3 regions of the Burkholderia sp. YHN3-13 genome follow, and region 3 is predicted to be linked to each of the others. Evidence: riboswitches for the same ligand, from Rfam matches in the RefSeq annotation. Region 3 holds a riboswitch; each other region holds the start of a gene.
What was found. Region 3 has a riboswitch for cobalamin ahead of AC0KUR_RS08245 (CbtB domain-containing protein). Riboswitches for the same ligand answer to the same signal wherever they lie in the genome.
Positions count from the first base shown of each region.

Region 1: it holds a riboswitch for cobalamin, as region 3 does, so the genes downstream of both, AC0KUR_RS14460 (TonB-dependent receptor domain-containing protein) here and AC0KUR_RS08245 (CbtB domain-containing protein) in region 3, are expected to answer to the same signal.
Region 2: it holds a riboswitch for cobalamin, as region 3 does, so the genes downstream of both, cobA (uroporphyrinogen-III C-methyltransferase) here and AC0KUR_RS08245 (CbtB domain-containing protein) in region 3, are expected to answer to the same signal.

Region 1 covers NZ_JBVVNQ010000005.1:100,284-110,491, reverse strand. Annotated here, with positions in the region: gene AC0KUR_RS14500 (DUF2182 domain-containing protein) at 1-221, shown strand, start outside; gene AC0KUR_RS14495 (copper-binding protein) at 307-654, shown strand; gene AC0KUR_RS14490 (collagen-like triple helix repeat-containing protein) at 935-2,236, shown strand; gene AC0KUR_RS14485 (Lrp/AsnC family transcriptional regulator) at 2,357-2,818, opposite strand; gene AC0KUR_RS14480 (LysE family translocator) at 2,933-3,565, shown strand; gene AC0KUR_RS14475 (DUF6331 family protein) at 3,562-3,969, opposite strand; gene AC0KUR_RS14470 (alpha/beta hydrolase) at 3,977-4,972, opposite strand; gene AC0KUR_RS14465 (TetR/AcrR family transcriptional regulator) at 4,995-5,567, opposite strand; gene AC0KUR_RS14460 (TonB-dependent receptor domain-containing protein) at 5,698-7,626, opposite strand; cobalamin riboswitch at 7,842-8,034, opposite strand; gene AC0KUR_RS14455 (hypothetical protein) at 8,451-8,699, opposite strand; gene AC0KUR_RS14450 (threo-3-hydroxy-L-aspartate ammonia-lyase) at 8,828-9,802, opposite strand; gene AC0KUR_RS14445 (helix-turn-helix transcriptional regulator) at 9,853-10,208, opposite strand, start outside.
Region 2 covers NZ_JBVVNQ010000008.1:67,853-78,060, reverse strand. Annotated here, with positions in the region: gene cobO (cob(I)yrinic acid a,c-diamide adenosyltransferase) at 1-239, opposite strand, end outside; gene AC0KUR_RS19450 (cobalamin biosynthesis protein) at 274-651, opposite strand; gene cobA (uroporphyrinogen-III C-methyltransferase) at 648-1,457, opposite strand; cobalamin riboswitch at 1,568-1,803, opposite strand; cobalamin riboswitch at 1,918-2,183, shown strand; gene cobW (cobalamin biosynthesis protein CobW) at 2,513-3,601, shown strand; gene cobN (cobaltochelatase subunit CobN) at 3,608-7,417, shown strand; gene AC0KUR_RS19430 (magnesium chelatase ATPase subunit I) at 7,414-8,490, shown strand; gene AC0KUR_RS19425 (vWA domain-containing protein) at 8,631-9,191, shown strand; gene AC0KUR_RS19420 (YaiI/YqxD family protein) at 9,229-9,681, shown strand; gene AC0KUR_RS19415 (DUF1993 domain-containing protein) at 9,859-10,208, shown strand, end outside.
Region 3 covers NZ_JBVVNQ010000002.1:755,702-765,909, reverse strand. Annotated here, with positions in the region: gene AC0KUR_RS08255 (inorganic phosphate transporter) at 1-820, opposite strand, end outside; gene AC0KUR_RS08250 (histidine phosphatase family protein) at 961-1,578, opposite strand; cobalamin riboswitch at 1,629-1,767, shown strand; gene AC0KUR_RS08245 (CbtB domain-containing protein) at 1,801-2,010, shown strand; gene AC0KUR_RS08240 (CbtA family protein) at 2,024-2,764, shown strand; gene AC0KUR_RS08235 (LysR family transcriptional regulator) at 2,787-3,695, opposite strand; gene metE (5-methyltetrahydropteroyltriglutamate--homocysteine S-methyltransferase) at 3,824-6,118, shown strand; gene AC0KUR_RS08225 (purine-cytosine permease family protein) at 6,199-7,698, opposite strand; gene AC0KUR_RS08220 (MFS transporter) at 7,864-9,189, opposite strand; gene speB (agmatinase) at 9,241-10,197, opposite strand.

The DNA.
Region 1 (10,208 bases), on a different contig from region 3:
CCGGCAGTTTCCTGCTCGGTGCGCGCCATGGGGCGTACTGCGTGGGCTGCTGCTGGCTCCTGATGGCGCTGCTGTTCGTCGGCGGCGTGATGAACGTCGTGTGGATTGCCGCGTTGTCGCTGTTCGTGTTTGCGGAAAAGATCCTGCCAGGCGGAGAACGTGTCGGCCGCGCGCTCGGCGTCGTGCTGATCGTGTGGGCCGGCGCGACGTTGCTGGTCTGATCGTCCGCGGCTGGCGCCAGCGGCCGTGCACCGGCCGTGATGGTGCTCGCACCGGCAACGCAGCCATGTCAACGGGAGACGATCGATGAAGATCCGCTTTCATGCCGCTGCCGTCTTGTGTGCGGTGGCAACCGTTGCGATGCCGGTATTGGCCGCCGGCGACATGGCCGGCATGGACATGGGCGGCAGGAAGATGGCGGCACCGGACGCCGCGCTGACCGATGCCGAGGTGAAGAAGGTCGACACCGGGCGCGGGATGGTCACGCTTCGGCACGGCGCGCTCGACAACGTCGGGATGCCGGCGATGACGATGGCGTTCAAGGCCGGCGATGCGGTGACGATCGGGGCGCTGCGCGCCGGCGACAAGGTCAGGGTCCGGATCGAGCGCGTGGACGGCGTGCTCACGATCGTGAAGCTGGTGAAGGGTCCGTGACGACGGGCGGTGCGGACAGGTTCGCCGCGGGCCGACGATGCGCGGCCCGGCATGCTTTCGCCATTCATGCTACGTAACGCAAGGCCGATGTTACGTCCGCGTTGCCGGGACGCAGGTGCGGATCGGCAAGGTCGAGCCGGCGCCGAAGCGATGCGCCGTACCCGAACGCGCCGCCGGCAGGTCATCGCGTCCCGATCGAAAGACTGTTAACGGGGCCGACGGAAATGGCACGGTAGATGCTTGATGGAAGGATCGCGCTGAATAGCAGACGGGGGCTTCCATGCAACATCCATTCATCAAGGCGAATGTCGCGTTCGCCGCCATTGCCGCGGCATGCACGCTGGCTGCGTGTGGTGGCGGAGACATCACGGCACCGCCGCTGGCCGGCAACACCATCGGGACGAGTACCAGCGGGACGACCAGCGGTACCAGTGGGTCGAGCGGTTCGAGCAGCGGTGGTACCAGCGGGTCGAGCGGTTCGAGCAGCGGCGGTACCAGCGGGTCGAGCGGCACGAGCAGCAGTGGTACGAGCAGCAGCGGCACAAGCAGCAGTGGTACGAGCAGCAGTGGTACGAGCAGCAGTGGTACGAGCAGCAGTGGTACGAGCAGCAGTGGTACGAGCAGCAGTGGTACGAGCAGCAGCGGCACAAGCAGCAGTGGTACGAGCAGCAGTGGCACGAGCAGTAGCGGCACAAGCAGTAGCGGCACGAGCAGTAGCGGCACGAGCGGCGCGCCAGGCACGAACGGCATCATCAGCTCCGTCGGCGGGATCGTGATGGACGTGGGCACCACGCTTGCCGGCGTGACTCTCCCCGGCGTCAGCAGGGGCGTCACCGTCGGGCCTGCCGACACGGTGACCGGTGTCGGCACGATCATCAGCCAGACGTCGAACGTCGTGAGTGCCGGTCTCGGCCAGATCGGCATCGTACCGAACCCGGTCGGCACGACGGTCGCCGGCCTCGGCAACATCGTTGCGTCGACCAGCAACCCCGTCAGCGGCCTCAGCGAAACCGTCAAGGCGCTCGGTACCGGCCCGCTCTCGCCGCTTTCACCGCTTACGACACCGATCAGCGGGCTGCTCGACACGGTGTCCAGCGGTTTGAGAACGGGCGGCACGACGCTCGGCGCGGCGTTGTCGTCGGGCCCGGTCCAGCAGGCGACGCAGGCGATCAGCACGGCGATCACGCCGCTCGTGACGACGGCGGGCCAGCTCACGCAGCAGGTCGGCACCGCCACCGGCCTCGGGCAGCCGGTGGCCGGCCTGCTCGGGCAGGTCGGCGCGGCGGTCACGTCGGCCGGATGGAAGGTGAGCGCCGCGTCGCCTCAGCCGCTCGTCGGCGGCGTCGGCACCCTTGTCCGGGCGGTCGGCAACACGGTTACCAACGTGGGCGGCCTCGTGAATCCGGGCGGCGCGAACGGTGCGGTGCCGATCTCCGGGCTGGTGACGAGCGTGGTCGGCGGCATCCCGGCGACCGTGCACGATGGTCCCGCGACCGGCACACCGGCGGGTGGTCTCGCCAATCCGCTTGCGCCGGTGACGTCGCTGGTCGGAGGCCTGCTTGGCGGCCTGGCCGGCAAGTAGCCGGTGTGCGTCGATCGCGGCGGCGGACAGCCGGCCTGTCATTGACGGGCCGGCTGGCGCCACGCGTGACCGGTCGATGGCGTTCGACGCGCGGCCGGTCGTCTGACCCTGATCGACGCATCATCCGCGCGTGTCACCGAGCTTCGATGGCGGTCGTGCGAGCCCGCGCGCCGGCAGCGGCGTCGACATCATGATCGACGTGCGCGTTTCGCCGTACAGGTTGATGCGTTCGATCAATTGTTCGAGATGGGTCATGCCGATCGCGACGAGCCGCATCACATACGAATCCGCGCCCGTCACGTGATGGCACTCGACGACTTCGGGAATCGTCTCCAGCAGCTTGAGGAACTTCGCTTTCGCCGGCTGCGGCACCGTGATGCCGATCAGCGCGCTCACCGGATAGCCGGCCGCGGCCGGATTGATCCGCGCCGTATAACCCTCGATGACGCCGGCCGATTCGAGGCGCTTCACGCGCTCCGTCACCGCCGGCACCGACAGGTGTACCTGGCGCGCCAGTTCCGTATAGCTGATGCGGCCGTTGGCCTGCAGCAGCGACAGTACCTTCCAGTCCAGATCGTCCATCGCGGCGGAGTTTTTAAGGTAGAGCTGCCATTTTTCCTTAAAAACCGCATTCAGCGGTGACCGGACTTTCCCTACGATGCCTGTTCAACCCGTGGATGCCACAAGGAGCAGGCGATGCTGTTCATCAAGTCCGTCGTGATGGGGCTGTCGATCGCGGTGCCGGTCGGCCCGATCGGCATGCTGTGCATTCAGCGCAGCTTGAGCCGGGGTTTTCGGGCGGGGTTCGCGACGGGCATCGGCGCCGCGTGCGCCGATGCGATCTACGGCCTGCTCGGCGCGCTGGGCATCGCAGGCATCGTTACCGCGTTCCCGATGCTGACCGTCGGCCTGAAAATCGGCGGCGGCGCATTTCTCGTCTGGCTCGCGTGGACCATCTTGCGTCAGCCGCCGGCCGAGGCGGCGCTGCAGCGCGACCTGCCGCGCACGACCGTGCTGCGGGATTTCCTGACGACGTTCGGCCTCACGCTATCGAACCCGATGACGATCCTGTCGTTCGTCGGGATTTTCGCGGCGCTCGGCCCGCTGTCGGGCACGCCCGGCAGCTCGGTCGGGCCTGCCGTGGCGTGGATGGTCGCCGGTGTGTTCGTCGGCTCCGCCGCGTGGTGGCTGTGCCTGAGCAGCGCGACCGCCGCGCTGCGCACGAAGCTGTCGCTCGCGTTCATGCACGGGCTGTCGCGCGTATCGGCGGCCGTCATCGCGGTATTCGGCGCGGTCCAACTGGTCGCAGGCGCGCGCGCGATGATCTAGGCGTCGTTCGACCGGATGGCGTCGATCGTCGTCCGGATATGGGCGAGCAGTTCGAGCATCACCGTTTTCCGAAAGTACTGGTTCATGCGCGTGCTGACGGCGACATCGGCCGGCAACGCGTCGATCGCACGCTGGACCGACAACAGATCGTCGGCGAGCCGAGCCGGCGCATCGGGCGGCCACCGGTCGAGCGCCGTGGCGATTTCGTCCGGCCAGAAACCGAACGCGTCGATGCCGCAGCATCCGGCGACGCAGTTCGTCTCCAGCGCATCGAGCAACGGCATGACCGCGGTCAGATACGGGTCGATTTCGACCACGCGCCCCTGGCCGCCCGCCAGATCGCCGACTTCGATCCAGCGATCCTTGCCGATGCTGATGTCGTCCTTGTGCGGTTTTCCGTTCATCGCCGGCTCAATTCAGGGCCCGGAAATGGGCATGCATGAAGCGTGCGATCTCCCGGGTGAGTTCGATATCCTCCGGCGCGCCCATGAACCCGCCGTGCGGCATGCCTTCGAACACATGCAGTTCGGTCGGCACTTGCGCGCGCCGCAACGCGCGGTGCAGGCGAACCGCGTTCGACAGGAACAGGTCGCGCGTACCGCTCTGGATGAACGTCGGCGGGAAGCCGGCCGAGAAATCGCCGAACAGCGGCGACAGATACGGATGCGCGAGATCGGCGCCGTTCGCGTAGAGCAGGTTGTTCGGCATCAGCGACGCCGGCAGCACGACGTCGACGAGCCGGTTGGTCTCGAAGCTGTCGCCGGATTCGGTCAGATCGGCTTCCGGCGACAGCAGGACGAGCGCGGCCGGCAGCGGCAAGCCTTCGTCGCGGGCACGCAGCACCATCGCGGCCGCGAGATTGCCGCCGGCCGAGCGGCCGCCGATGACGATGTTTTCCGGCGCGTGGCGCGCCAGCACGAACGCATAGGCCGCGATGCAATCGTCGAGCGCGGCCGGATACGGATGTTCGGGCGGCATGCGGTAATCGACGCCGTAGCAGCGAACGCCCAGGCGGTCGGCATGCATCTGCGCGCCGGCGCGGCATGCGGCGGCGCCGCCGACGATCAGCGCGCCGCCGTGCAGGTCGATGTACGCGCATTCGTCGGAAGCGGCCGCTTCGGGCGTCGCGACGTGCAGGTCCGCATCGCCGGCCCGGATCGTCTCGACGCTCGAACGCAGATGGCCAGCCAGTTGCCCGACCGCGGCCGTGTAATGCGCGTCGGCGGCCGCCTTCACGCGCATCCACGCGTCGACATCGTCCGGCGCGGGCATCACGTGCAGCGCATTCAGCGGCACGCCGTCGTCGCCGACCAGGCGTTGCAACGCGGCTCGCGCTTCGTCGCTGATCGAGGTGGGGAAGGGCACGACGCGGCTCGGCAGCACGACGCCATCGGGTTTGTCGTTCATCGCTTGAATTCCATCAGGCCCGTCATGCGGCTGAAGGCCAGTGGCGCAGCATCACGTCGAGCGCATCGAGGCTGCGCGACCACGATGCGTCGGAATCCGGTGTGCCGTGCGAGAAACCGCCGGCGCCTTCGAGCGTCACGTAGCCCATGAAGAAGCCGCCGAGCAGGCGGATCGCATGGGCCAGCTCGGCTTCCGGCAGGTCGTAGCTGCGCAGCACGGCCGAGGTCATCCTGACGAGCCGCCCGCCCGCGCTTTCGGCGGCGCGCTCGGGGCTCACCGGATGGCGCGCGGCCGCAAAGCGACCGGGGTGTGCGCGCGCATAGTCGCGATAGACGTTCGCGAGCGCGGTCAGCGCATCCTTGCCGGTGCGGCCGGCCAGCGCATCGGCGGCGCGATCGGCCAGCTCCTGCAGCGCGAACAGCGCGATCCGGCTCTTGAGATCGTCGAAACTCGGGACATGGGAATACAGGCTGGCCAGCTTGACGCCGAAATGCCGCGCGAGCGCCGCGCCGGTGAGCGGCTCGAAGCCGGTTTCGTCGGCGAGCCGTGCGCCGGCTTCGACGAGTTTGTCTACGGTAATGCCGGCACGCGTCATGACGAATACTATGGAAATTAGTCAAAAAACTAATTCTATTAGTTTTTGCCGCGAAGTCAATTTCCCGTACGCCGCCGGCCACGCCGATCCGCCCCGGCGCCCGCGACGCAGGCGCCGGGGCGACCGGTCGTCAGAACGTGTAGGTGACCTTGCCGAACGCGGTGCGGCCGAGCGTGTTGTAGCCGTACGCGGTCATGTATTGCCGGTCGAACAGGTTCGACAGCGACGCCGACACCGTCAGGTGCGAATTGATCCGGTACGACGCGCGCAGGCTCACCGTCAGGTACGACGGCAGATACGTCGTGTTGGCCGGATCGTCGAACGTCGTGCCGCCGTAGAGCAGCGATGCGCCCGTGCTCAGCGCGTGGAGCTTCAGTTCGTCCCACGTGTGGTCGACGCTGAGGCTGACCGTCTGGCGCGGCCGGCGGTTGAGCCAGGTCTGGTTGGTCTCGTCCTGCGGATTCAGGAGGCCGACGGCCAGACTCACCGGCGTCGAGCGGCCGATCGTCCCCTTGTACGACAGGTCGATGCCGCGGATGTGCGAGCGGCCGATGTTCATCGGCGAGAACGTTGCCGGGTTGTACGCGATCAGGTTGTTGACGTGCGTGTCGTAGACCGCCGCCGAGAACGTGCCGTACGACGTGTTCGCGTCGAGCGCGGCCTCGACCGACGTGCTGCGTTCCGGGCTGAGGTTCGGATTGCCGTAGCCGGGGTAGTACAGGTCGTTGAAACTCGGCAGGCGGAATGCGTTGCCGTACGACACGCGCGCGGTGTAGACCGGCGTGATCGCCCACGACAGCGCGGCGTTGCCGGTGTTCACGCCTTGCCCGGCGATGATCTCGCGACGCCCCGCGAGGAACAGCGTCACGCTGCCGAGCGTGGCCGACTGATGCAGCGAAAACGCCGAGTCGTTGCGCGTCGGTATGCCGCCGGGCGCGTCGATCGGCAGGAATGCCTGTTCGCGCGTGAAATCGTAGGCGAGCTTCGTTTCGCCCGACAGCGGCAGGCCGAACAGGCGGAACCCGTGCGCCTGATGGGTCAGCGACGTCGACGTGCTGATGCGCTGCGAATTGATCTGGTCGGTCGCGAGGGCCGGGTTGTCCGCGTAGATGAACTGGCGGTCGTTCGCATAACCGAACGACTGGTCGAACTGCGTATCGGGCGTGATGTCGAGATGAAATGCGATGCCGGTCGTCAGCTGGTGATCGAGCTCGCGATTCGCATAGCCGCTGTTGTCGTAGGACAGGTCGGAGCGGTGATACAGCGCGAACGTCGAGATCGACCAGTTGTCGCGCGCATAGCCGAGCCGCGCATCGAGATCCTGCGCGTGATACGGATTGCGGCCGGCTTCGTGACCGTAGAAGAAGGGCCGCGTCGCATCGATGCCGGCCGTGTTGTAGTCGTGCAGCCCCAGCGAGTAGGTGACACCGCCGAGCGCGGCCAGCGGCCCTGTCGACGGCAGGGTGCCCGACGTGCGGAACTGCGTGTCGAACGTCTTGTTCGATCCGCCGCCGAACGACACGGTGGTCTGGTTCGGCCGGTTGGCGGCGCGGCGCGTGAAGAGCTGCACGACGCCGCCCATCGCGTTGCTGCCGAACGATGCGGCGGCCGGGCCCGAAATCACTTCCACGCGTTCGAACGCGTCGGTCGGCAGGTCGGCCCACGGCGCGATGCCGGTGGTCGGCGAGCCGATCCGGATCCCGTCGATGAACACGGCGACCTGGCTGGCCGACGAGCCGCGGATGCTGACCGACGCGGACGAGCCGGGGCCGCCGCTCTGCGAGACGGTCACGCCCGGCAGCGTCGCGAGCGCCTGCGTGATGCTCGGGTCGGTCGACGACAGCCGGTCGAGATCTTCTCGCGTAAGCACCTGCGTCGACGCATAGCGCCGGTCGAACGATTCGGGCAGGTGCCGCGTGTCGGTCACGCTGATCGTCGGCAGATCGGCGCCTTCCGCGGGCTGGGCGGGCGGCTGGAGCGCGGTATCGCCGGCGGCATGGGCGAGCGGGGTGAGCAGCGCGGTGGCGGCGGATGTGGCGAGCAGGTAACGAAGGTTCATCAGACAGCGAGAGAAAGCGTGTGGCGCGTAGGGCGGTCGCGAGCGAAGGGCGGGCAGGTTGCGCATGCCGACGGCGTGTCGACGCGACGCTTCCGGCAGGGAAGCGGATTCGGGAACGAAGGACATCTGACGGATCCTGAGGTCGGGTCGTCCATGCAACGGGCGACCGCCAACGGCGGCGCTTGCGCATCGGGACACCCCGCCCGGTGCGGCTGCTGGACCTCGGGTCGATGGCAGGTCTCCTGGCTCGCGGGTCGTCATCCGTGCGGACCTTCCCGGTTTCCCAGTGGCGCGCAGTGGCACGGATTCGCCGCTCACAGTTGCGGGGGCAGCCGCAGATTCGAGTCGTTGCCCGTCCTGCGTTCCCTTTTGATCCCATCGCTGGGAACCATCAGCGCGCAAGGGTAATGGCGTGCGCTCCCGCACGTCAATTGCCGCGCCGCGCGAGGGTGCGAAAAAACGTCATTCTCCGGCAAGCGCTTTCCGAATCCTTTCGCTTGTGTGTTGGTGTCGCGTTTCTCGTCTGATGAATCGGGAGGAGCAAGCGGCATGCGAGCCGCGTCGTATCGAACGCGAAACCGTAGGTTGTCCGGTCGACGTCAGCCGGCGCGTTGAGCAGCCCGGGCAGCGGCACAGCGTTGTCGCGGCGCGGATCGCCGAGCCGCATGCCGGTCGGTCGCCGCGGTTGCACGATCGGCCAGCCGAACAGCTGCAGATCGCGGAACAGCCCGCACCGACGACATCCTCGCCGCACGCGATCCGTCGCTGCCGGCGTTCTGATTGCCGGCGGGGCCGGGCGCGGCAGCGGCGCCCGGCGCGCGCCGTTACATGTGCGTGCCGGCGTGCGCGCGGCCGCCCGGGTCGCCGCCCCGATCGGGCGGCGTATTGTTCTGATCGATCTTCGCGAGCACGAAGCCGGCGTGCGGCAACGCGCCGGGCGAGCGGTGCATCGCCTGCGCGACGACGTCGTGCGGCGATGCGGCGGGGAAACCGGATGACGTCGCGCCCGGTTGGGCGAACGCCGGAAGGGAGGCGACCGCCAGGGCGGCGGCGACGATCGCGTGCGTGTTCATGGTGGCTCCTTCACGACTGACTGCGCGACTGACTGCGGGCAACGTCATCAGTCTAGGGCGCGAAACTTAACGCGTCGTGAAGGTGCCATGGCGCACGGATGACAGGATGTTCATGTGCGCCGCGACGCTCAGGCCGGCGTCGACACCAGTGCGCAGAAGTTCTCGAGATCGACGTTGCCGCCGCTGATCACGACGCCCACGCGCTTGCCCTGCAGCGCGTCCTTCATCCGTCGCGCGGCGGCGAACGCCAGGCAGCCGGTCGGCTCGACGACAATCTTCATACGGGTGGCGAAGAAGCGCATGCAGTCGATCAGCTCCGCGTCGGTCGCGGTCAGGATGTCGTCGACGTCGCGGCGGAGGATCGGGAACGTCAGGTTGCCGAGGTATTGCGTCTGCGCGCCGTCGGCGATCGTGCGCGGCGTGTCGATCCGCACGATCGCGCCGGACCGGAACGATTGCTGGCCGTCGTTGCCGGCTTCGGGTTCCACACCGTACAACTTCGCGTGCGGCGACAGCGCGCGGGTCGACAGCGCGGTGCCCGACAGCAGCCCGCCGCCGCCGAGCGGCGCGAACACCGCGTCGAGCGGGCCGACTTCGTCGAACAGTTCCTTGGCCGCCGTGCCCTGGCCGGCGATCACGTCCGGATGGTCGTAGGGCGGCACCAGCGTGAGCCCGTGCCGTTCGGCAAGATCGCGCCCGATCTGCTCGCGGTCCTCGGTGTAGCGATCGTAGGTCACGACGTTGCCGCCATAGCCGCGCGTCGCGGCCATCTTCGCGGCCGGCGCATCCTGCGGCATCACGATCGTCGCGGGAATACCGAGGATGCGCGCCGACAGCGCGATCGCCTGGGCATGGTTGCCGGACGAGAACGCGACGACGCCGTGGTGGCGCTGTTCGGCGTTGAAACGCGACAACGCATTGAACGCGCCGCGGAACTTGAAGGCGCCCATGCGCTGCAGGTTCTCGCACTTGAAGAACACCTGCGCGCCGAGCGCTTCGTCGATCGTTCGCGACGTCATCACCGGCGTGCGGTGCGCATGGCCTTCGAGCCGGGCCGCGGCCGCGGCGACGTCGTCGTACGTGGGGAGGGTCGGAGAGTTCATGGTTGCTCGAGAGTCGGAAAGGTCAGTCAACTGGAAAGCAGGGCCCCGCGTCACTTCGCGTCGTTGTAGACGGTCGCGCGCGAGACGCCGAGATGCTGCGACACGATCTCCATCGCGCGGCGCACCTCGAGGAAGCCGTCGGCCTTCAGCGTCTGCAGCAGCTCGCGGCGCTGGTCGGTCTTCAACTCGCGCGGCGTCGTCGCGAGGCGCGTCGCGAACGCGTCGATGCGCTGCCGGATCGCGTCCGCCCCGGCCGGATCGAGCGTGTCGACAACGGCCTCGCCGTCCGTGCGGCAGAACTGGTTCAGCATGCCCTGGAAGCCGCGGAACAGCGTGACATCCGCATTCAGGCACAGCGCGGCCACGTAGCGCCCGGTCGAATCCTTGATGCCGATCGACGTGCTTT
Region 2 (10,208 bases), on a different contig from region 3:
CCGAGAAAGTCGCGCTCGGACGTATGCAGCGCGCCCTTGATGAACTGCACGACACCGAGCCGCATGCCGTGGCCGAGCACGCGCACGGCCATGCCGAACGCGGCCGTGCTCTTGCCCTTGCCGTTGCCGGTATTGACGATCAGCAGGCCCTTTTCCAGGGTGGCGGCGGCCTGCTTCTTCTCGTGGCCGGCGCGGCGGCGTTCGGTCATCCGCTGATGGGATTCGGCATCGGTCTTCATCGGAAATCGTCCTGTCGAAAGCGAAACAAAGGGTTCAGAGCGGGCCGGCGAGGGCAACCGTCACGCCGTCCCGGATGGATTTGGGGCCCAGCAGCCGGCCATGCGGCGCCGCGAGCTGCGCGCAGGGTTCGGCCACGCCCGCCACCCCGAAGCGCGCCAGCGCGGCGTCCGACGGGCCGCTCGCGGCCAGTTCGGGACGGCTCGCCAGCTGCGCCGCGTCGAACGCGACGAGCGGCCAGCCGCGGCGCGCGCACAGCACGCGCAGCGCCCGCGCACACGCCTTGTCGGCGAGCGTCGCGACGAGCGCCGGTTCGGCGGCCGGGTAACGCGCCAGCGCCGCCCGGATCGCGGCATCGAGCTGCGCGGCCGTGACGCCCGCGCGAAAACCGATGCCGAGCGCGACGCGCATCATGCGCGGCCGCCGAGCGCCGCACGCACGGCCGGGTCGTCGGCAAGCGCCGCGACGCGGCCGATCACGACGATGGCCGGTGAACCGATGCCGGTTGCGCCGACGCGTTCGACGAGCGTGTCGAGCGTCGCGAGGACCTGCCGCTGCTCGGGGCGGGTCGCATGCTCGATCGCCGCGCACGGCGTATCGCCGGGCAGGCCGCCGCCGCGCAGCGCGGCGGTGATCGCGTCGAGCCGGCGGATGCCCATGTAGATCACGATCGTCATGCGCGTGGCCGCCAGCGCGCGCCAGTCGGGCTCGTCGGCGCCCGCGCCGTGGCCCGTGACGAAGATCACGCCCTGTGCGGCGCCGCGCTGCGTGACCGGGATGCCGAGCGCGGCCGGCGCGGCAATGCCTGCGGTGATGCCGTTCACGATCTCGACCGCAAAACCCGCCGCGCCCAGCGCGGCCAGTTCCTCGCCGCCGCGGCCGAACACGAACGGATCGCCGCCCTTGAGCCGCGCGACGCTGCGGCCCGCCCGCAAGTGCGCGAGCATCGCGGCGACGATCGCTTCCTGCGGCGTCGACGCATGGCCGCCGCGCTTGCCGACGTGCTCGACCTGCGCGTCGGCGCGTGCATGGCGCAGCACGTCGGGATTCACGAGATCGTCGACGAGCAGCACGTCGGCCGCGCCGATCGCACGCACGGCCTTGAGCGTCAGCAGGTCGGCGTCGCCGGGGCCGGCGCCGATGAGCCACGCGCGGCTCATCGCACGCGGCACGGCACGCACCGTGTCGAAACAGTGGAAAGGAACAGGCGGGCGGCACATCGGCGGCCGGCGGGCAGGCAGTGCATGACGGATCGGACGAAGCCCGCGCGGACGCGGGCGGAATGCGCACCCCATCCGTCCCCCGCGGATCGGGCGTTCGGCGAGCATCGGGCTCGCCCCTTGCGTCGGCCGGTATCCGGGCTGGCCGCTTGCCAGGCCGCAGCCTTCCCGCCCGCTGAAGGGCAGTGGCATCGCGGGCGGCCTGGGCGCGTGCGCGGGGAGCGCGTCGCGCGGGCGGCGTACCGTTGCGGGGACAGCACAGGCCGGGCGGTCGTCCGCCTCCTGTTTCCCGTTTAACTGCATGCGCGGAATGCGCATGCGAGCACCGAACGCGGCGCATACGATAGCACAGCGGTTCGCCCGCGCGAACCGGCCACGGCCGGCCTCCGGCACGGTGCGCCGGCGGTGCGCAACGCAGTCCGGCGCCCCGTGCCGCCTTGACGCTCCCGGCCCCGCCGCCTACACTCGCACGCGTTTTGGTGCTCGCGCGTGCCGCTCCGGCGCGCGCAGTTAAACGGGAAACAGGGAGCCTGCCTGCACCGCAGTCGAGCCAACCTGTGCTGCCCTCGCAACGGTAAGCGAACGTGTCGCGCGCGAGCGCGATGCAGCGCCGCTTCGCCGCCTGCCGCGAGCAGGCGGACGACCGCCACTGGATGCCGCGCGCATCCGGGAAGGCGAAGCGGCGTGTTCGCCAGCCCGGATACCGGCCTAAACGTTGGGGTTCAGCGCCGCGGGGAGGCGGCGCATCGTCCACGGCCGCAGCAGGCCCGACGCCCGGGGTGTTCCGCTTCCTCCGCCGATCTGCCCCCCGCGCGAACGCGCCGGGCCGGGACGGCGAACGGCAGGCGGCGCGGGCAGGGCCGGCGGCAGCCGTGTTGGCATTCACGATGTCGACCGTTCGCAAGGAAGCACCATGTCCGATTCGTTGTTCCGCCCGTCGCGCGGTTGTTCGCGCGGATCGCGCGGCGGTCTGCCTGCGCGTCGCCCGATGAATGGCCTCGCCGCCGCCAACGCGACGATCCCGTCCTGATTCCCTCTTCGACACCGGACCTACCATGACCCTACGCAAGCTTCCCGTCACGATCGTCACGGGCTTTCTCGGCAGCGGCAAGACGACGCTGATGCGCCACATCCTGCAGCACGCCGCGGGCCGCCGCATCGCGGTGATCGTCAACGAATTCGGCGAGCTCGGCATCGACGGCGAGATCCTCAAGGGCTGCGGCATCGGCTGCGAGGACGCCGACGGCGCGCAGGGCGAAGCGTCGGGCCAGCTGTACGAACTCGCGAACGGCTGCCTGTGCTGCACCGTGCAGGAAGAGTTCTACCCGGTGATGGAGGCGCTCGTCGAACGGCGCGCGGACATCGACCACGTGCTGATCGAGACATCGGGCCTCGCGCTGCCGAAGCCGCTCGTGCAGGCGTTCAACTGGCCGACGATCCGCAACAGCTTCACGGTCGACGCGGTCGTGACCGTGGTCGACGGGCCGGCCGCCGCGAGCGGCCAGTTCGCGGAAAACCCGCAGGCCGTCGACGCGCAGCGCCGCGCCGATCCGAATCTCGACCACGAATCGCCGCTGCACGAACTGTTCGCCGATCAGCTGTCGTCGGCCGATCTGGTGATCGTGAACAAGGCCGATCTGGTCGGCGACGCGGAATTCGCCCGGATCGAAACCGCGATCCGCGACGAGATCCCGCCGCAGGTGAAGATCGTTCGCGCGACGCGCGGCGAGCTCGATCTCGCGATGCTGCTCGGCCTCGAATCGGCATCGGAAGAAACGATCCACCTGCGTCACGATCATCACGGCTCGGCCGACGACGGTGATCACGATCACCATCACGACGATTTCGACTCGGTGGTCGTGTCCGGCGACGCCGGCACGCGCGAGGCGACGATCGCCGCGCTGCAGCGCGTGGTCGAAGCGCACACGATCTACCGCGCGAAAGGGTTCGCCGCGCTGCCCGGCGCGCCGATGCGGCTCGTGATCCAGGGCGTCGGCCGCCGCTTCGACAGCTATTTCGACCGACGCTGGCAGGACGGCGAAACGCGCGCGAGCCGCTTCGTGCTGATCGGCGAGGATCTCGACGCGGCCGCGCTGCAACGCGCGTTCGACGCCGCGTGCGCGGCCGAGCCGCAACAGGCGTAACGCACGATGCATCTGCTGCGCACCACGCCGGGCGGCTTCGTCGACGATACGCAGGGCGTCGTCCGGATCGACCAGCAGCCGGCCGACATCGTGATCCTGAGTTCGGCCGACACGACGCTGTCGCTGCTCGCGAGTGTCGTGCCGCGGTTGCCGGCCGGGTTCCCGAGCGTGCGGCTCGCGAACGTCACGTTCCTGCGGCAGCCGGCGTCCGTCGATTTCTACGTCGATGACGTGCTGCGTCATGCGAAGACGGTCGTGATCGATCATCTCGGCGGCGAAGCGTACTGGCCGTACGGGATCGAGCAGGCCGTGTCGCTCGCGTCGAAGCGCGGGCAGCAGCTCGCGATGTTCTCGGGCGACCTGCAGGAAGATCCGAACCTCGTCGCGAAGAGCACCGTCACGCCGGCGCTGTGCCGGCTGTGGTGGCGCTATCTGCGCGAGGGCGGCGTGCACAATGCCGACGCGCTGCTGCGCAGCATCGCGTTCCATACGCTCGGTTTCGGCGCCGAACCCGAGCCGCCGCGCCCGCTGCCGGCCGCCGCGCTGTATCACCCGGCGCGCGACCGCGCGAGCGTCGACGACTGGCGGCCGCGCTGGACGCCCGGCGCGCCCGTCGTCGCGATCCTGTTCTATCGCGCGCACTGGCAGGCCGCGAACACGGCCGTGTTCGACGCGCTGGCCGACGCACTGATCGCCGAGGGGCTGAATCCGTTGCCGATCGCGGTGACGTCGCTGAAGGATGCGGTGAGCCGCGAAGTCATCACGCAACTTTGCGACACGCACGGCGTCGCGCTCGTATTGAACACGACCGCGTTCGCGGCCGGCGCGATCGACAGCCCCGAACACGACGTGCTCGCCGGCGACGCACCGGTGCTGCAGGTGATCCTGTCCGGCGGCAACCGCGACGCGTGGGTGGCCGACAACCAGGGCCTGCATGCGCGCGACATCGCGATGCATATCGCGCTGCCCGAAGTCGACGGGCGCATCGTCACGCGTGCGGTGAGCTTCAAGGGGCTCGCGTATCGCTGCCCGCATACCGAGGTCGACGTCGTGCGCTATCAGCCGGACGCCGAGCGGATCGCGTTCGTCGCGGCGCTCGCGCGCGGCTGGTGCCGGCTGCGCACGCTCGACAACGCCGACAAGCGCATTGCGCTGATTCTCGCGAACTACCCGCAAAGCGAAGGGCGGATCGGCAACGGCGTGGGGCTCGACACGCCGGCATCCGCGCTGCGCGTGCTCGCGGCGCTGCGCGACGCGGGCTACACGCTGGCCGACCTGCCGCCCGATGGAGACGCGCTGATCGCGCGCCTCACCGAAGGCGTGACCAACGACGCGGCCGTGCATGCATTGCGACCCGCGTTCCAGAGCTTCCCGCTGGCCGACTACATCGCGCGCTTCGCGCGGCTGCCGGCCGCCGTGCGCGACGCGCTGAACCAGCGCTGGGGGCCGCCCGAAGCCGACCCGACGCTGCGCCATGGACGTTTCACGATCGCCGGCTGGCGCGCCGGCAACGTGTTCGTCGGCATCCAGCCGTCGCGTTCGCGCGGCGAGAACGACTACGCGAGCTATCACGATGCGGATCTCGTGCCGCCGCACGCGTATCTCGCGTTCTATTTCTGGCTGCGCGATGCGTATCGCATCGACGCGGTCATCCACCTCGGCAAGCACGGCAACCTCGAATGGCTGCCGGGCAAGAGCGTCGCGTTGTCCGACGCGTGCTGGCCCGACCTGACGCTCGGGCCGTTGCCGCATCTCTATCCGTTCATCGTCAACGATCCGGGCGAGGGCAGCCAGGCGAAGCGCCGCGCGCAGGCCGTGATTATCGATCACTTGATGCCGCCGCTCACGCGCGCGGAAAACTACGGACCGCTGCAGGATCTCGAGCGGCAGGTCGACGAATACTACGAAGCGCTGATGGTCGACGCGCGGCGCGCGAAGCTGCTGCGCAAGACGATCCTCGCGACGATCGCCGAGCATCGCCTGCACGACGAGCTGAGCGTGTCGCCGCCGCGCGATGCGGGCGACGAGGATGCGCTGCTCACGCGCGTCGACGCGTGGCTGTGCGAACTGAAGGAAGCGCAGATTCGCGACGGGCTGCACGTGTTCGGCGCATCGCCGGCCGCTCGCCAGCGCCGCGACACGCTGCTCGCGCTCGCGCGTTTTCCGGTCGGCGATGGCAAGGGCGCGCGGGCGGGGCTGATCGGCGCGCTGGCGCGCGATCTCGCGCTCGGCGACGACTTCGATCCGCTGTCGGCGGACTGGGCCGCGCCGTGGGTCGGCCCACGCCCGGCGATCCTGCAGGCGCTCGACGCATCGCCGTGGCGCCACGCGGGCGATACGCGCGAGCGCCTCGAATGGCTCGCGCAACAATGGCTGGACGGGCTGTGCGCGGCCGACGGCGGAAACACGGGTGCCGACGCGACGCCGCCCGGCGAATGGCCCCACACGCTCGCGGTGCTCGGGCGCGTTCGCGCGACGCTGCTGCCCGCGCTCGACGCGTGCGGCGGCGAGGAAATGCGCCAGCTGCTGCGCGGGCTCGACGGCCGTTTCGTGCCGCCGGGGCCGAGCGGTTCGCCGTCGCGCGGCCGCCCCGACGTGCTGCCCACCGGACGCAACTTCTACTCGGTCGACACGCGGGCGGTGCCGACGCAGGCCGCGTGGTCGCTCGGCCTGAAATCCGCGCAGCAACTGATCGAGCGCCATCTGCAGGATCACGGCGACTATCCGCGCGCGATCGGCCTGTCGGTATGGGGCACGGCGACGATGCGCACGGGCGGCGACGACATCGCGCAGGCATTCGCGCTGCTCGGCGTCCGGCCGAAATGGGCGCACGGCAGCCATCGCGTGACCGACTTCGAGATCCTGCCGATCGAGATCTTCGACCGGCCGCGCATCGACGTGACGCTGCGCGTGTCCGGCTTCTTCCGCGACGCGTTCCCGAACCTGATGCACCTGTTCGACGCGGCCGTGCAGGCCGTCGCCGCGCTCGACGAGCCCGAGGAACTGAACCCGATCCGCACGCGCGTCGAGCGCGAGCGCGCGAAATGGATCGCGCAAGGGGTGACGCCCGACGAAGCGCGGCGCCGCGCCGGCTGGCGCGTGTTCGGCGCACGGCCGGGCAGCTACGGCGCGGGCTTGCAGGACCTGATCGACCAGCGCCGCTGGCAGACCGACGCCGATCTCGCCGATGCGTATCGCCAGTGGGGCGGCCACGCGTATGCGCAGAACAGTGCCGGCGACGCGGCGGCCGACGTCTTCGGCGAGCGGCTCGCGACGATCGACGTCGTCGTGCAGAACCAGGACAGCCGCGAGCACGACATCCTCGATTCGAACGACTACTACCAGTTCCAGGGCGGGATGACGGCGGCCGTGCGGCACTTGTCCGGGCAGCAGCCGAGCATCTACCACGGCGACCATGCGAACCCGGTCGCGCCGACGATGCGCACGCTGCGCGAGGAAATCGCGCGCGTGATCCGCTCGCGCGTCGTCAACCCGAAATGGCTCGACGGCGTGAAGCGTCACGGCTACAAGGGCGCGGCCGAGATGGCCGCGACCGTCGACTACCTGTACGGTTATGACGCGACCGCGCGCGTGCTGTCCGACCACCAGTACGCGCTCGTCGCCGACGCGTACCTGTTCGACGACGCCACCCGCGCATTTCTCGAACGGCACAACCCGAAGGCGCTGCACGGCATCTGCGAACGCTTCGTCGAGGCGATGCAGCGCGGCCTGTGGCAGCAGCCGGGCGACTATCGCGAGCGGATCGAAGCGGTCTGGCTCGCGAGCGAACAACTTCAGGAAGGGGGACGGCGATGACCGATCCGACGACGCACCGCGCCCGCGCGGTCTTTCCGTTTGCGGCGCTCGTCGCGCAGGACGCGCTGCAGCAGGCGCTGCTGCTCGCCGCGATCGACCCGTCGCTCGGCGGCGTGCTCGTGAGCGGCCCGCGCGGCACCGCGAAATCGACCGCCGCACGCGGCCTCGCGGAACTGCTGCCGGAAGGGCAGTTCGTCACGCTGCCGCTGTCGGCGAGCGACGAGCAGGTGACGGGCACGCTCGATCTCGCGCATGCGCTGGCCGGAAACGGCGTGCGCTTCCGGCCTGGATTGCTCGCACGCGCGCACCTCGGCGTGCTGTATGTCGACGAAGTGAACCTGCTCGCCGACGGGCTCGTCGATACGTTGCTGGACGTCGCCGCGAGCGGCGTGAACATCGTGGAGCGCGACGGCGTGTCGCACGCGCACGACGCGCGCTTCGTGCTGGTCGGCACGATGAATCCGGAAGAGGGGGAACTGCGCCCGCAACTGCTCGACCGCTTCGGGCTGATGGTCGAACTGGAGAACTGTTTCGACGCCGCGCAGCGCGAACGGATCGTGAAGGCGCGACTCGCGTTCGATCTCGACCCGGACGCATTTCGTGCACGTCATGCGCCCGTCCAGCGTGAACTCGGCGACCGGATCCATGCGGCGCGCGCGCGGCTGGCGACGCTGGATTTCGACGATGCAGTCCATGCGCGCGTCAGCGCGCTGTGCATCGACGCGGCCGTCGACGGGTTGCGCGCCGACCTCGTGATGCTGCGCGCCGCGCGCGCGCTGGCTGCGCTGGAGCAGGCCGACGCGGTGACGGTGTCGCATGTCGAGCGTGTGGCGCAAGCGGTGCTGCGGCACCGGCGCCATGCGGATACGCCGCCGTCGCACGGGTCGTCGCAACACGGCGGCGAACACGACGAACGTTCCCCGCTGGATGCGCGCCAGCGGGACGACAACCGGCAGGACGAGACGCGAGGCGGGGCATCCGCCGCGCAGAGCGACTGGGGTTATCTGCCGCCCGAGCCGGCCGGCCTGCGCGAAGTGAAAGGCGTGGTGCCGCTGCCGCTAAAAAAACGCTGAGCCATCGAGCCGGCGCCGCCGCGAACGCCGTTCGCGGTCCTCGATGGCAGTCAGGCGCGGCCGCGCACGTACCGGGCACGGCCCGCGCGGGCACGACCGTTGCGTGGCCGGCGACGCTCGCCGCGAAACGTGGCGGCCCGCTGCTTCACGAACATGTGCGGTTCCGGAAACGCGCAGGGACGCCGCATGCACTGCATTGCTTCGTGCTCGACTGTTCGGCGTCGATGCTGTCGAACGACCGGCTCGCGCTCGCGAAGGGCCTGATCGTCGCGTATTTCGATCGGGCCGCGCGCGATCGGGTCGAAACCGCGCTGATCTGCTTCGGCGGTCAAGGCGCTGCCCGGCGTTTCGGCCCGGCCGTCCCGCGCTGGTGGAACGCACGCTGGCTCGAACCGGTCGACGGCGGCGGCGGCACGCCGCTCGCGGACGGCATCGCCGCGGCCGCGCAGCTGCTCGCGCGCGACGCACGGCGCGAGCCCGGCAAGCAGCGCTGGCTGTGGGTGCTGTCCGACGGACGCACGCGCGAAACGCCGCCGAAACCCGCGTCGGCCGACCACGTCGTGTTCGTCGACTTCGACGATGCGGCCGTGCGGATCGGGCAGGGCGCGCGGCTCGCCGCCGCCTGGGGCGCGCAGTGGCTGACGGCCGACGCGCTTCGCACGGATCTCGCGCGCCGAGGGCCGGCCGGCGGTGCGCTATGATCGCCGCTTCTGCTCATGCTTACCGGAAAACCCCGCCATGCAAGTACTGGTCGATGCCGACGCGTGTCCCGCCGTCATCAAGGACATGCTGTTTCGCGCCGCGCGTCGTGCCGAAATCAGCGTGACGCTGGTCGCGAACCAGTTCCTGCGCACACCGCCGTCGCCGTTCATCAAGGCCGTCCAGGTGCCGGCCGGCTTCGACGTGGCCGATGCGCGCATCGTCGAGCTGGCGGAAGCCGGCGACCTCGTGATCACGGCCGACATCCCGCTGGCCGCGGCCGTCCTCGACAAGGGCGCGCATGCGCTCGACCCGCGCGGCAACTGGTTCAGCCGCGAGAACATCGAGGAGCGCCTGTCGACGCGCGCGATGATGGACCAGTTGCGCAGCGCGGGCATCGACACGGGCGGGCCGGCGCCGTTCAGCGCGCGCGACGGCAAGGCGTTTGCGTCGCAGCTCGACCGGTTCCTGGCGCGGCAGGGCAAGCCGTAAGGCTGCATGTCGACAGGCACGCGTTGCCGCGTATGTGCAGATGGAACCGAAGCGCGCACACGTGGTGTATGAATCGTCCGCCGATGCGCAGCGGTGCGCGCGCATCGCGCCTGTCCAGGATGCAGGGTTGCGCCGACGCTGCTATCGTGACGCAAACCACAATACAGGAGCGCACGCGTGTCACCGACCCAACTTCTCGTTCCGACCTTCACCCAGATGCTGCGCGCGCAGTCCGCATGGCTCGACAAGGCCGTCGCGCACCGGCAGGCCGCGGGGATCGAACCCGACGCGGTGACGACGTTGAAGCTCGCGCCCGACATGTACCCGCTCGCCGCCCAGGTGCGCTTCTCGTGTTTCCAGGCGATGGAACCCGTCTACCGGCTGCGCGGCGAAGCGTTGCCGGCTGCGTTGCTGTCGTTGCGTGAAGCGGGATGGAACGCGGATGCGCAGCCGGGTTCGCCGGGCGACGCGCAGTCGATCATCGCCGGCACGCTCGCATTTCTCGGCGAACTCGCGCCAGATGCGCT
Region 3 (10,208 bases):
GGATCAGCATGATGAGGCCCATCCCTTTCTGTCCGTCGTTCGACCCGTGTGCGAACGATACGCCCGTGCAGGTCAGGATCAGCAGGCAGCGAATCCAGAACGGCGGCGGCTGATCCTTCGGCGGCTCCTTGTACAGCTCGGGAATCCGCACGAGCGCTTTCAGCACGAGCAGCAGCAGCGCCGCGCACAGGAAGCCGACGATCGGCGAGACCAGCAGCGACTTGCCGACGCCGAGCGCCTGACCCCAGTCGACGCCGCTCGTGCCGGACGGCCCGTGCATCAGCTGGTTCATCAGCCCGACGCCGATGATCGACCCGATCAGCGTATGCGAGCTCGACGAGGGCAACCCGAAATACCAGGTCGCGAGGTTCCACACGATCGCGGCGATCAGCAGCGCGAACACCATCGCGAAGCCCGCGCCGCTGCCGACCTGCAGGATCAGCTCGACGGGCAGCAACTGCAGGATCCCGAACGCGACGGCGCCGCTCGAGACCATCACGCCGAGGAAGTTCCACATGCCCGACCAGATCACCGCGACGTTCGGCGTCAGCGAATGCGTATAGATCACGGTGGCGACCGCATTCGCGGTGTCGTGGAAGCCGTTGACGAATTCGAAGCCGAGCGCGATCAGCAATGCCGCGCCGAGCAACAGGTACGGAAACAGCGAGCCTTCGCGGACCGGCGACAGATCGTCGAACAGGTGCGTGCCGATATAGAGGGCGCCGAGCACGAGCACCAGCAGGAACACGGCATAGCCGATCTGCCTGGTACGTTCGATGGAGCCGGCGTTGTTCGGGGCGGACGAAGCAGGTTGATTCATGACGGCATCTCGTGAGGGAACCGCGTCCGATCCTAGCGGTGACCAGCAGTCAGTTTGATGACAGTCGGGACCACGAACGGCGTGTCTTACGGGATGTAAGCTGATTGGCCGAATGCTCGGCGCTGCATCGCCCTGATCGCTCACATAGTGGGCGCAACGGTGGTTGACGCACCGGCATCGCGTCGGTCGTCATCCGGCGCGACCCATGACCAGCCGTCCGGCGAAGCGGCGAACGTCGTGCATGACAGCGGCGCGATGTCGAGACGCACGGCCGCCGCCGGATCCATCCGCAGCACATGCGCGAGGGCCGCGCGGACGAGCGGCGCGTGCGTGATCGCGATCACGTCGCGACCGGGCGGCAGCGCGTTCAACCATGTGCCGACCCGATGCGCGGCGGCTGCGAACGATTCGCCGCCGTGCGGCGAGGCGGACGGATCGCCGATCCACGCGGCAAGTTCGCCCGGCAGATCGCGTGCGAGGTCGCTCAGGCGCTTGCCGCGCCAGTTGCCGTAGTCGATGTCGCGCAGCGCGTCGTCGACGTCGGCGCGCAGCCCGAGCGCATGGGCGGTCTGCCGCGCACAGCATGCAGGGCTGCACAGCACGACGAGCGATCCGCCGGCGCGTGACCACCGGCCGCGCCACGCGGCAGCTTCGGCGAGCCCGCGCGCGTCGAGCGGATCGTCGTCGGGGAACGTGCCGGTGCGCATCGCCCGGGTCGATGCGTGTGCGATCAGGCGCAGCGAGGCATGCAGGGTCATGTCGATGGTCGGATGATCCGGAACGGGACGTGATTGTCACCGCGCGATCACTTCAATACGCGCCCGTTCGCGCGTACAATTCGCCCGATACGAAACGCGGAAGCCGGTGCAATTCCGGCGCGGTCGCGCCACTGTAACCGGAGAATCGACGATCCCGGAAGCCAGACCTGCCTTCGTACCCATCCATCATTTGTCGGGGCGCGATTCCCCTGAGGTGCATCCATGAGCGAAGCAGTGCTGAAGCCGGCGGTCGTGCCGGCCCCCATCCCCGTCCGTGAACTGTTGCCCTGGGCCGTATTCGTCGGCCTGATCCTGTTGCTCGCCCTGTATTTCGTCGGCGCGGAACAAGGCGCGACGTCGCTCGTGCCGGGCATGTATGTCCACGAGTTCGTCCACGACGGCCGCCATCTGCTCGGCTTTCCCTGCCACTGACGCGGAGCACACGATGGTCGGAAAGCTGCTCATGCGCGGGATGCTCGCAGGCATCGCCGCGGGCCTCATCACGTTCGGTTTCGCGAAAATCGTCGGCGAACCGCAAGTCGATCGGGCGATCTCCCTTGAAGAAAAACTCGATGCCGCCAAGGGCGACGAGCCCGGGCACGATCACGATCACGAGGTCGAACTGGTCAGCCGCCACACCCAGGCCGGCCTCGGCCTGCTGACGGGCGTCGTGACCTATGGCGCGGCTTTCGGCGGACTGTTCTCGCTGGTCTTTGCCTATGCGTACGGGCGCGGCGGCCGCCTGCCGGCACGGCAACTCGCCGCGTGGCTCGCGCTGGGGGCGTTCATCGCCCTCGTGATCGTGCCGAACATCAAGTACCCGGCCAATCCGCCGGCGGTCGGCGACCCCGATACGATCGGCCAGCGCACGGGCCTGTTCTTCCTGATGATCGCGATCTCGATCGCGACGATGGTGTTCTCGGTCGGCGTGCGCCGCCACCTGCTGGCGAAGCTCGGTCAATGGAACGCGTCAATCGTCGCGGGCCTCGTGTTCGTCGCGATCATCGCGGCCGTGCAGCTGGGGTTGCCGTCGTTCGACGAGGTACCGGCCGCATTCCCGGCTGCCTTGCTGTGGAAGTTCCGCGTCGCCGCGCTCGGGATGCAGGCGATCATGTGGACGACGATCGGCCTGCTGTTCGGCGCCTGGGTCGAACGCAGCGAACGCATCGCGATGCGCGCCACCTGACGCGCATGCCGGACGAGCGCGCCTAGCGCAGCATGCGCGGCGCGCTCCACGTCGATTCGCGCGCCAGCGCGACGAACGCGGCCAGATAGTCGATCGATGCATCCGCCTCGCGGATGCCGAGGAAGATCTGCTTCGCGATTCCCTTCTTGCCGAGCTTGACCGGCACGACCGGCATCCGGTCGGCGTACTCGTCGGCCAGCCATCTCGGCAGCGCGGCCACGCCGCGCCCGCTCGCCACCATCTGCAGCATGATGTCGGTCGTCTCGATCGACTTGTGCCGCCTCGGCACGATGCCGGCCGGCGTCAGGAACTGGTTGTAGATGTCGAGCCGGTCGGTTTCGACGGGGTACGTGATCAGGATCTCGTCGGTCAGCTGCTCGGGCGTGACGTAGTCGGCGTTCGCGAACCGGTGCGAGTCGGCGACCACCAGCACCTGCTCGTAATCGAACACGGGATCGAAGCGCAACCCCGGCTTGTTCAACGGGTCGGGTGTCACGAGCACGTCGACGTCATGGCCGAACAGCGCGCCGATGCCGCCGAACTGGAAGCGCTGCTTCACGTCCACGTCGACGTCGGGCCAGCGCGACAGGTACGGCGACACGACCTTCAGCAGCCACTGGTAGCACGGGTGGCATTCCATCCCGATGCGCAGCGTGCCGCGCTCGCCCTTCGCGTACTGCTTCATCCGCTCCTCGGCGAGTTCGAACTGCGGCAGCAGCCGGTTCGCCAGTTTCAGCAGGTAGTGCCCGCCCTGCGTGAGCCGCAGGCCGCGGCCTTCGCGGTCCCAGATCGGCGTGCCGAGCTGCTGCTCGATCTTCCGGACGGTATGGCTGAGCGCCGATTGCGTGAGGTGCAGCGCATTGGCGGCCGCGGTCAGCGAGCCCTGGCGCTCGACTTCACGAATGACGACGAGATGGAATCGTTCCAGCATGGATGGGGGTCACGCAATGAATGCATGAACAAATTTGATGGATGAATGAAATAATGCCATTTTATTTCATGTGTTGAAATCCCTATGATGACTGCCGGATCTTCAATTTTTCTCTGGACGGCAGCTTCATGGTCACGACACACAATCTCGGTTTCCCGCGCATCGGCGCGAAGCGCGAACTCAAGTTCGGTCTCGAGCGCTACTGGAAGGGCGAATCGTCGCGCGACGCGCTGAAGGCGCTCGGCGCCGAGCTGCGCCGGCGCCACTGGCACGACCAGCGCGACCTGGACCTGGCGCCCATCGGCGATTTCTCGTTCTACGACCAGGTGCTCGACATGAGCTTCACGCTCGGCAATCTGCCGAAGCGCGTGCAGGACTTCCACGGTGACGCGCTCGACAACGCCTTCCGCGTCGCGCGCGGCCGGTCGGCGCAATCGGCTGAAGAACACGCGGCGTGCTGCGGCGGCGTCGCGGCCGGTGAAATGACGAAGTGGTTCGATACGAACTACCACTACATCGTCCCGGAATTCCACGCCGACACGAACTTCTCGCTCGATCCGTCGCGCCTGCTGCGGCAACTGGCCGAGGCGACCGCGCAGGGCGTGAACGCGAAGCCGGTGATCCTCGGCCCCGTCACGTACCTGTGGCTCGGCAAGGCGAAGGACGATTCCGATCGCCTCGCGCTGCTGCCGAAGCTGCTGCCCGTGTACGGCGCGCTGCTCGACACGCTGACCGCGCAGGGCGTCGAATGGGTGCAGATCGACGAGCCGATTCTCGTGACCGAACTCGATGCCGAATGGCGCCAGGCCTTCCGCACCGTCTACGCGGTGCTGGAAACGCGCCGCATCAAGCTGCTGCTCGCGACGTACTTCGGCCAGCTTCAGGACAACCTGACGCTCGCGGCGTCGCTGCCGGTCGACGGCCTGCATGTCGACGCGATCAACGCCCGCGCCGAAATCGACGCGCTGGTTCGTGAGCTGCCGGCCGAACGCGTGCTGTCGGTGGGCGCGATCAACGGCCGCAACATCTGGAAGACGGACCTGAATGCGACGCTCGACTGGCTCGAGCCGCTCGCGAAGCAGCTCGGCGATCGCCTGTGGCTCGCGCCGTCGTGCTCGCTGCTGCACGTGCCGGTCGATCTGGCGAGCGAGGACAAGCTCGATGCGGAAATCCGTTCGTGGCTCGCGTTCGCGCTGCAGAAGCTCGATGAGCTGAAGGTGCTCGCGACCGCGCTGAACGAGGGCCGCGACAAGGTGGCCGGGGCGCTCGCCGCGAACGCCGCCGCGATCGCTTCGCGCCGCCGCTCGCCGCGTGTGAACAACCCGGCGGTGAAGGCCGCGATCGCGCGTATCGATGCGCAGCTCGGCAACCGCGCGAGCCCGTATCCGCAGCGTGCGTCGAAGCAGTCGGCGCGCCTGAACCTGCCGGCCTTCCCGACGACGACGATCGGTTCGTTCCCGCAGACCGCCGAAATCCGCCACGCGCGCAGCCGGTTCAAGGCCGGCGCGCTGGACGAAGCCGGCTACCGCACGGCGATGCAGGCCGAGATCGAACGCAGCGTCCGCGAACAGGAATCGCTCGAACTCGACGTGCTCGTGCACGGCGAAGCCGAACGCAACGACATGGTCGAATACTTCGGCGAGCAGCTCGACGGTTATGCATTCAGCCAGTTCGGCTGGGTGCAGTCGTACGGGTCGCGCTGCGTGAAGCCGCCGATTCTGTTCGGCGACATCAGCCGCCCGAAGGCGATGACGGTCGAATGGATCACGTACGCGCAGTCGCTGACGGACAAGCCGATGAAGGGCATGCTGACCGGCCCCGTGACGATCCTCAACTGGTCGTTCGTGCGCGACGACCAGCCGCGCTCGGTGTCGTGCTACCAGCTCGCGCTCGCGATCCGCGCAGAAGTGCTCGATCTCGAGAAGGCCGGCGTGCGCGTGATCCAGATCGACGAGGCCGCGCTGCGCGAAGGGCTGCCGCTGCGCCGCGCGCAGTGGGGCGAATACCTGAAGTGGGCGGTCGAGTCGTTCCGCATCACCGCGAACGGCGTGCGGGACGATACGCAGATCCACACGCACATGTGCTATTCGGAGTTCAACGACATCATCGCGTCGATCGCCGACATGGATGCGGACGTGATCACGATCGAGACGTCGCGCTCGGACATGGAGCTGCTCGACGCGTTCGACGATTTCAGGTATCCGAACGAAATCGGGCCGGGCGTGTACGACATCCATTCGCCGAACATCCCGACGCAGGATCATATCGTCGGGTTGATGAAGAAGGCGGCCGAACGGATTCCGGCGGAACGCCTGTGGGTGAACCCGGATTGCGGGCTGAAAACGCGGCAGTGGGCGGAGGTGATTCCGGCGCTGACGAACATGGTCGCCGCCGCGAAGACGTTGCGCGCCCAGGCGCGGTAACGTAGCGCATGCTGCGCGCTTGCCGCCGGGATCGATGACCCGGCAGGCAACCTGCGCGCCGCGATGCGCCGCGCGCGCCGTCACGCGTGTTCGTGACGGGGCGTGTCGGCGAGCGTTTCGGGAGACCGTGCGTCGGCGATCACGCGTCGTTCGCGTTCGAGATCGAGCGAACGCGACAGCACCGCATACACGGCACCCGCGACGGCCAGCCCGACGAGCCATGCGATATCGACGCCACCCAGCATGCGTGCGAACGGGCCGACGAAGACCTCGCGGTTCGCTTCGGCATCGAAGATGGAGAAGAACGGCACCATCGCGGCGAAGCCGGCCAGGTACGCGACGATGCCGCGCGGCTGCCACGCGCCGTAGAGTCCGTCCGGCGTGAAGAAGTGCGCGATCGCGTAGCGGCCGCGCCGCACGAAGAAGTAATCGACGAGGTTCACCGCGGTCCACGGCACGAGGAAGTAGAGCATCAGCGTCAGGAACGTCTGCAGCAGTGCGATGCCGTTGCCGCGGATCGCGAACACGCAGGCGAGCACGAACGTGCTGATCGCGACGATCGACGCGACGCGCGCGCGGCGTGTCGGCCGGATCGGCACGATCGAATCGGCGGCGGTCAGGACGGTCAGCATCGCGCTGTATGCATTGAGCGCGATGATCGGCAGGAAGCCGACCAGCGACACGATCGCGATCAGCTTGCCGAGGCCCGGCACCAGCGACGAGCCGACGTCGTTCATCGCGACCAGCGCATCGGCCGCGTGCAGCTTCTGCGCGAGCCATGCGCCGAGGCCGATCATCCAGGTGCCCGACAGCGACGCGCCGGCGAAGATCACGGCGATCAGCTTCGCGCGGCTCGTGTGCTTCGGCAGATAGCGCGAATAGTCCGACACGTACGGCGCATAGGAGATGTTGTAGCTCGCGGCAATCGCGAACTGCGTCGCGAAGGCGATCCCGTTGAAGCCCGGCGCGGCCGGCGCAACGGCGGCATGGGGCGGCGCCGCATGGCCGAACACGAGCGCGAGCGTGACGAGCGCATAAAGCGGCAGCGTCGCGATCAGCGCCCACGTGAAGGTCCGGTGCATCAGGTCGTGGCCGTAGATCGCGAGCAGTGCGCCGGTTGCCACGGCCGCGACGGCGACGAAGCCGCCGTCGATTCCGAATACGCTGTGCACGCCGTCGACCATCAGCGATACGTTGACGACATTGAAGCCGACGAACACGAACAGCGTCGCGAGCAGCGCGACGATCACGCCGCGATAGCCGAATTGCGCGCGCGACTGGATCATCTGCGGCAGGCCCATCTCCGGCCCCTGCGAGCCGTGGAACGCCATGAAGATTGTGCCGAACATGATGCCGAGCGCGCCCGCAAGCGTCGTCCAGCCCGCCGACAGGCCCATGCCCGGCCCGACGAAGCCGATCGAGATCGTGAAGAAATGGAAGTTGCCGAGAAACCAGAACGGGCCCTGGCTGGCGAGCTTCGCATGGCGTTCGTGTTCGGGGATGTAGTCGATCGAATGGTGCTCGATCGTGAGGCCGGCCGGTTCGGCGCGGCCGACGTCGAGGGTGTCGGGGCGGTTCATGACGGCAATGTCTCCAGGGTCGCGCGGTCGTTCGATGCGACCGCGTGCGCGTGCCTGCCGCGACGCCGTTGCGGCAGGCAATCAAGGGCGGGGAAAGCAGCGGGCGGTGCGACGCGCCGCCCGATGAAAAACGGGCAGGCGAAGCGCCTGCCCGTCGTGCGGACGCTACGCGGTGCGCACGCCGCGCGGCAGCGCCGCGTTCGTCTTGCCGGGCGCGCCGACATCGTCGATGCCGACGCGGCGCGAGATCAGCCACACGCACAGCGACGACAGCACGGCCGCACCCGTGTACTGGAGCGCCAGCGGCCACCATTGCGGCGCGGTGTTCTGCGCAATGATGGTCGCCACGAGCGGCGTGAGGCCGCCGGCGAGCGCGCCGCACACCTGGTACGCGATCGAGATCGCCGTGTAGCGGATCCGCGCGACGAAGATGCCGCTGACGAAGCCCGCGACGACCGCGTAGTAGCCCGATTCCGCCAGCGTCGCGAGGCCGACGCCGACCGTGATCGACAGCGGCGTGCCCATGTGCACGAGCGGCAGCATCACGAACGGGACGAGCGCGGCCCATGCGCCGGTGATCAGCAGCACGCGCGTGGTGCCGAAGCGTTGCGCGAGGAATGCGGCGGCGAGCTGCACGACGAACTGCAGCACCGCGACGATCGTCATGCAATGCAGCACCATCGACCGGTCGAGCGACAGGAACTGCGTCGCATAGCTGATCATGAAGATGTTGCTGAAATACACGCCGGCGATGCCGTATACGTTCGCACCGATCGCGAGCAGCAGCAACGGCCAGTACTTGAGCGCCTCGCGCAGCGGTTGTTGCGCGATGTTGCCGCTCTTCCTGACCTCCTCGAACTCGGGCGACTCGGACACGCTCGCGCGGATCACGAAGCCGACGATCAGCAGAACGGAACTTGCGAGGAACGGCACGCGCCAGCCCCAGCTCATCATGTCGTCCTTCGACAGCGTGCTGATCGCGCCGAACGCGAGCATCGACAGGATCAGGCCGCTGGCGCTGCCGAGCTGCGCGAACGACGCGAAGAACGTGCGCTTGCCTTCGGGCGCATGCTCGCCGGCGAGCAGCACCGCGCCGCCCCATTCGCCGCCGACCGCGATGCCTTGCAGCACGCGCATCAGCACGAGCAGGATCGGCGCGATCACGCCGGCTTGCGCGTGGGTCGGCAGCAGGCCGATCGCGACAGTCGACACGGCCATCAGCATCAGCGTCGCAAGCAGCGAGCGCTTGCGGCCGAAGCGGTCGCCGAGATAGCCGAACATCACGCCGCCGAGCGGCCGTGCGAAGAAACCGACCGCGAACGAGCCGAACGACGCGAGCAGGCTGATGAAGCGGTTTTCGCCGGGAAAGAACAGCGGCCCGAACACGATGGCGGCGGCGGTCGCGTAGCTATAGAAGTCGTACCACTCGATCGTGGTGCCGACGAACGAAGCGAGCGCCGCCCGCTTCGGTTGCTTGACGGAAGTCCCCATCTTTATATGTGCTCCTCTGGAATCCTCTGATTTGGAATAGGGGGGGCGGGATCAGTCCCGGTACGCGACGCCCGGCAGCACGCACAGCAGCTCGTACGCGAGGTTCGCGCCGAGCAGCGCCGTGGTGCCGAACGGGTCGTACGGCGGCGCGACTTCGACGAGGTCGCAGCCGACGATGTTCAGCCCCTTCGCGCCGCGGATGATCTCGAGCGCCTGCGGCACCGTGAGGCCGGCGATTTCCGGCGTGCCGGTGCCCGGTGCGTAGGCCGGGTCGATGCCGTCGATGTCGAAGCTGATGTAGACGGGCGTGTCGCCGACGCGTGCGCGCACTTCTTCCATCAGCGGCGCAAGCGACTTGTTCCAGCATGCCTCGGCCTGGACGACGCGGAAACCCTGCTCGCGGCACCAGTCGAAATCCTCGGCCGCGTAGCCGGTGCCGCGCAGGCCGATCTGCGTGACCTTGTCGCCGTGCAGCAGGCCTTCCTCGACCGCGCGGCGGAACGGGGTGCCGTGCGCGATCTTTTCGCCCATCATCGTGTCGTTCACGTCGGCGTGTGCATCGACGTGGATCAATGCAACCTTGCCGTGCTTGCGGTGGATCGCGCGCAGGATCGGCAGCGCGATCGTGTGGTCGCCGCCGAGCGTGATCGGCTTGCAGTCGTGCTCGAGGATCGCGTCGTACGCGGCTTCGATGCGCGCGATCGAATCGTGCAGGTTGTACGGGTTGATCGCGACGTCGCCGATATCGGCCACCTGCAGCGAATCGAACGGCGCGGCGCGCGTGGCCATGTTGTACGGGCGCAGCAGCACGGATTCGGTGCGGATCTGGCGCGGGCCGAAGCGTGCGCCGGTGCGGTTGGACGTGCCGAGATCGAACGGCACGCCGACGAAACAGGCGTCGAGGCCTTCGGCGCTCGCCACGTGCGGCAGGCGCATCATCGTCGCGATACCGCCGCAGCGCGGCATTTCATTGCCGCCGAGCGGCTGGAAATGGGGGTGGTCGTTCATGGCTGTCTCTT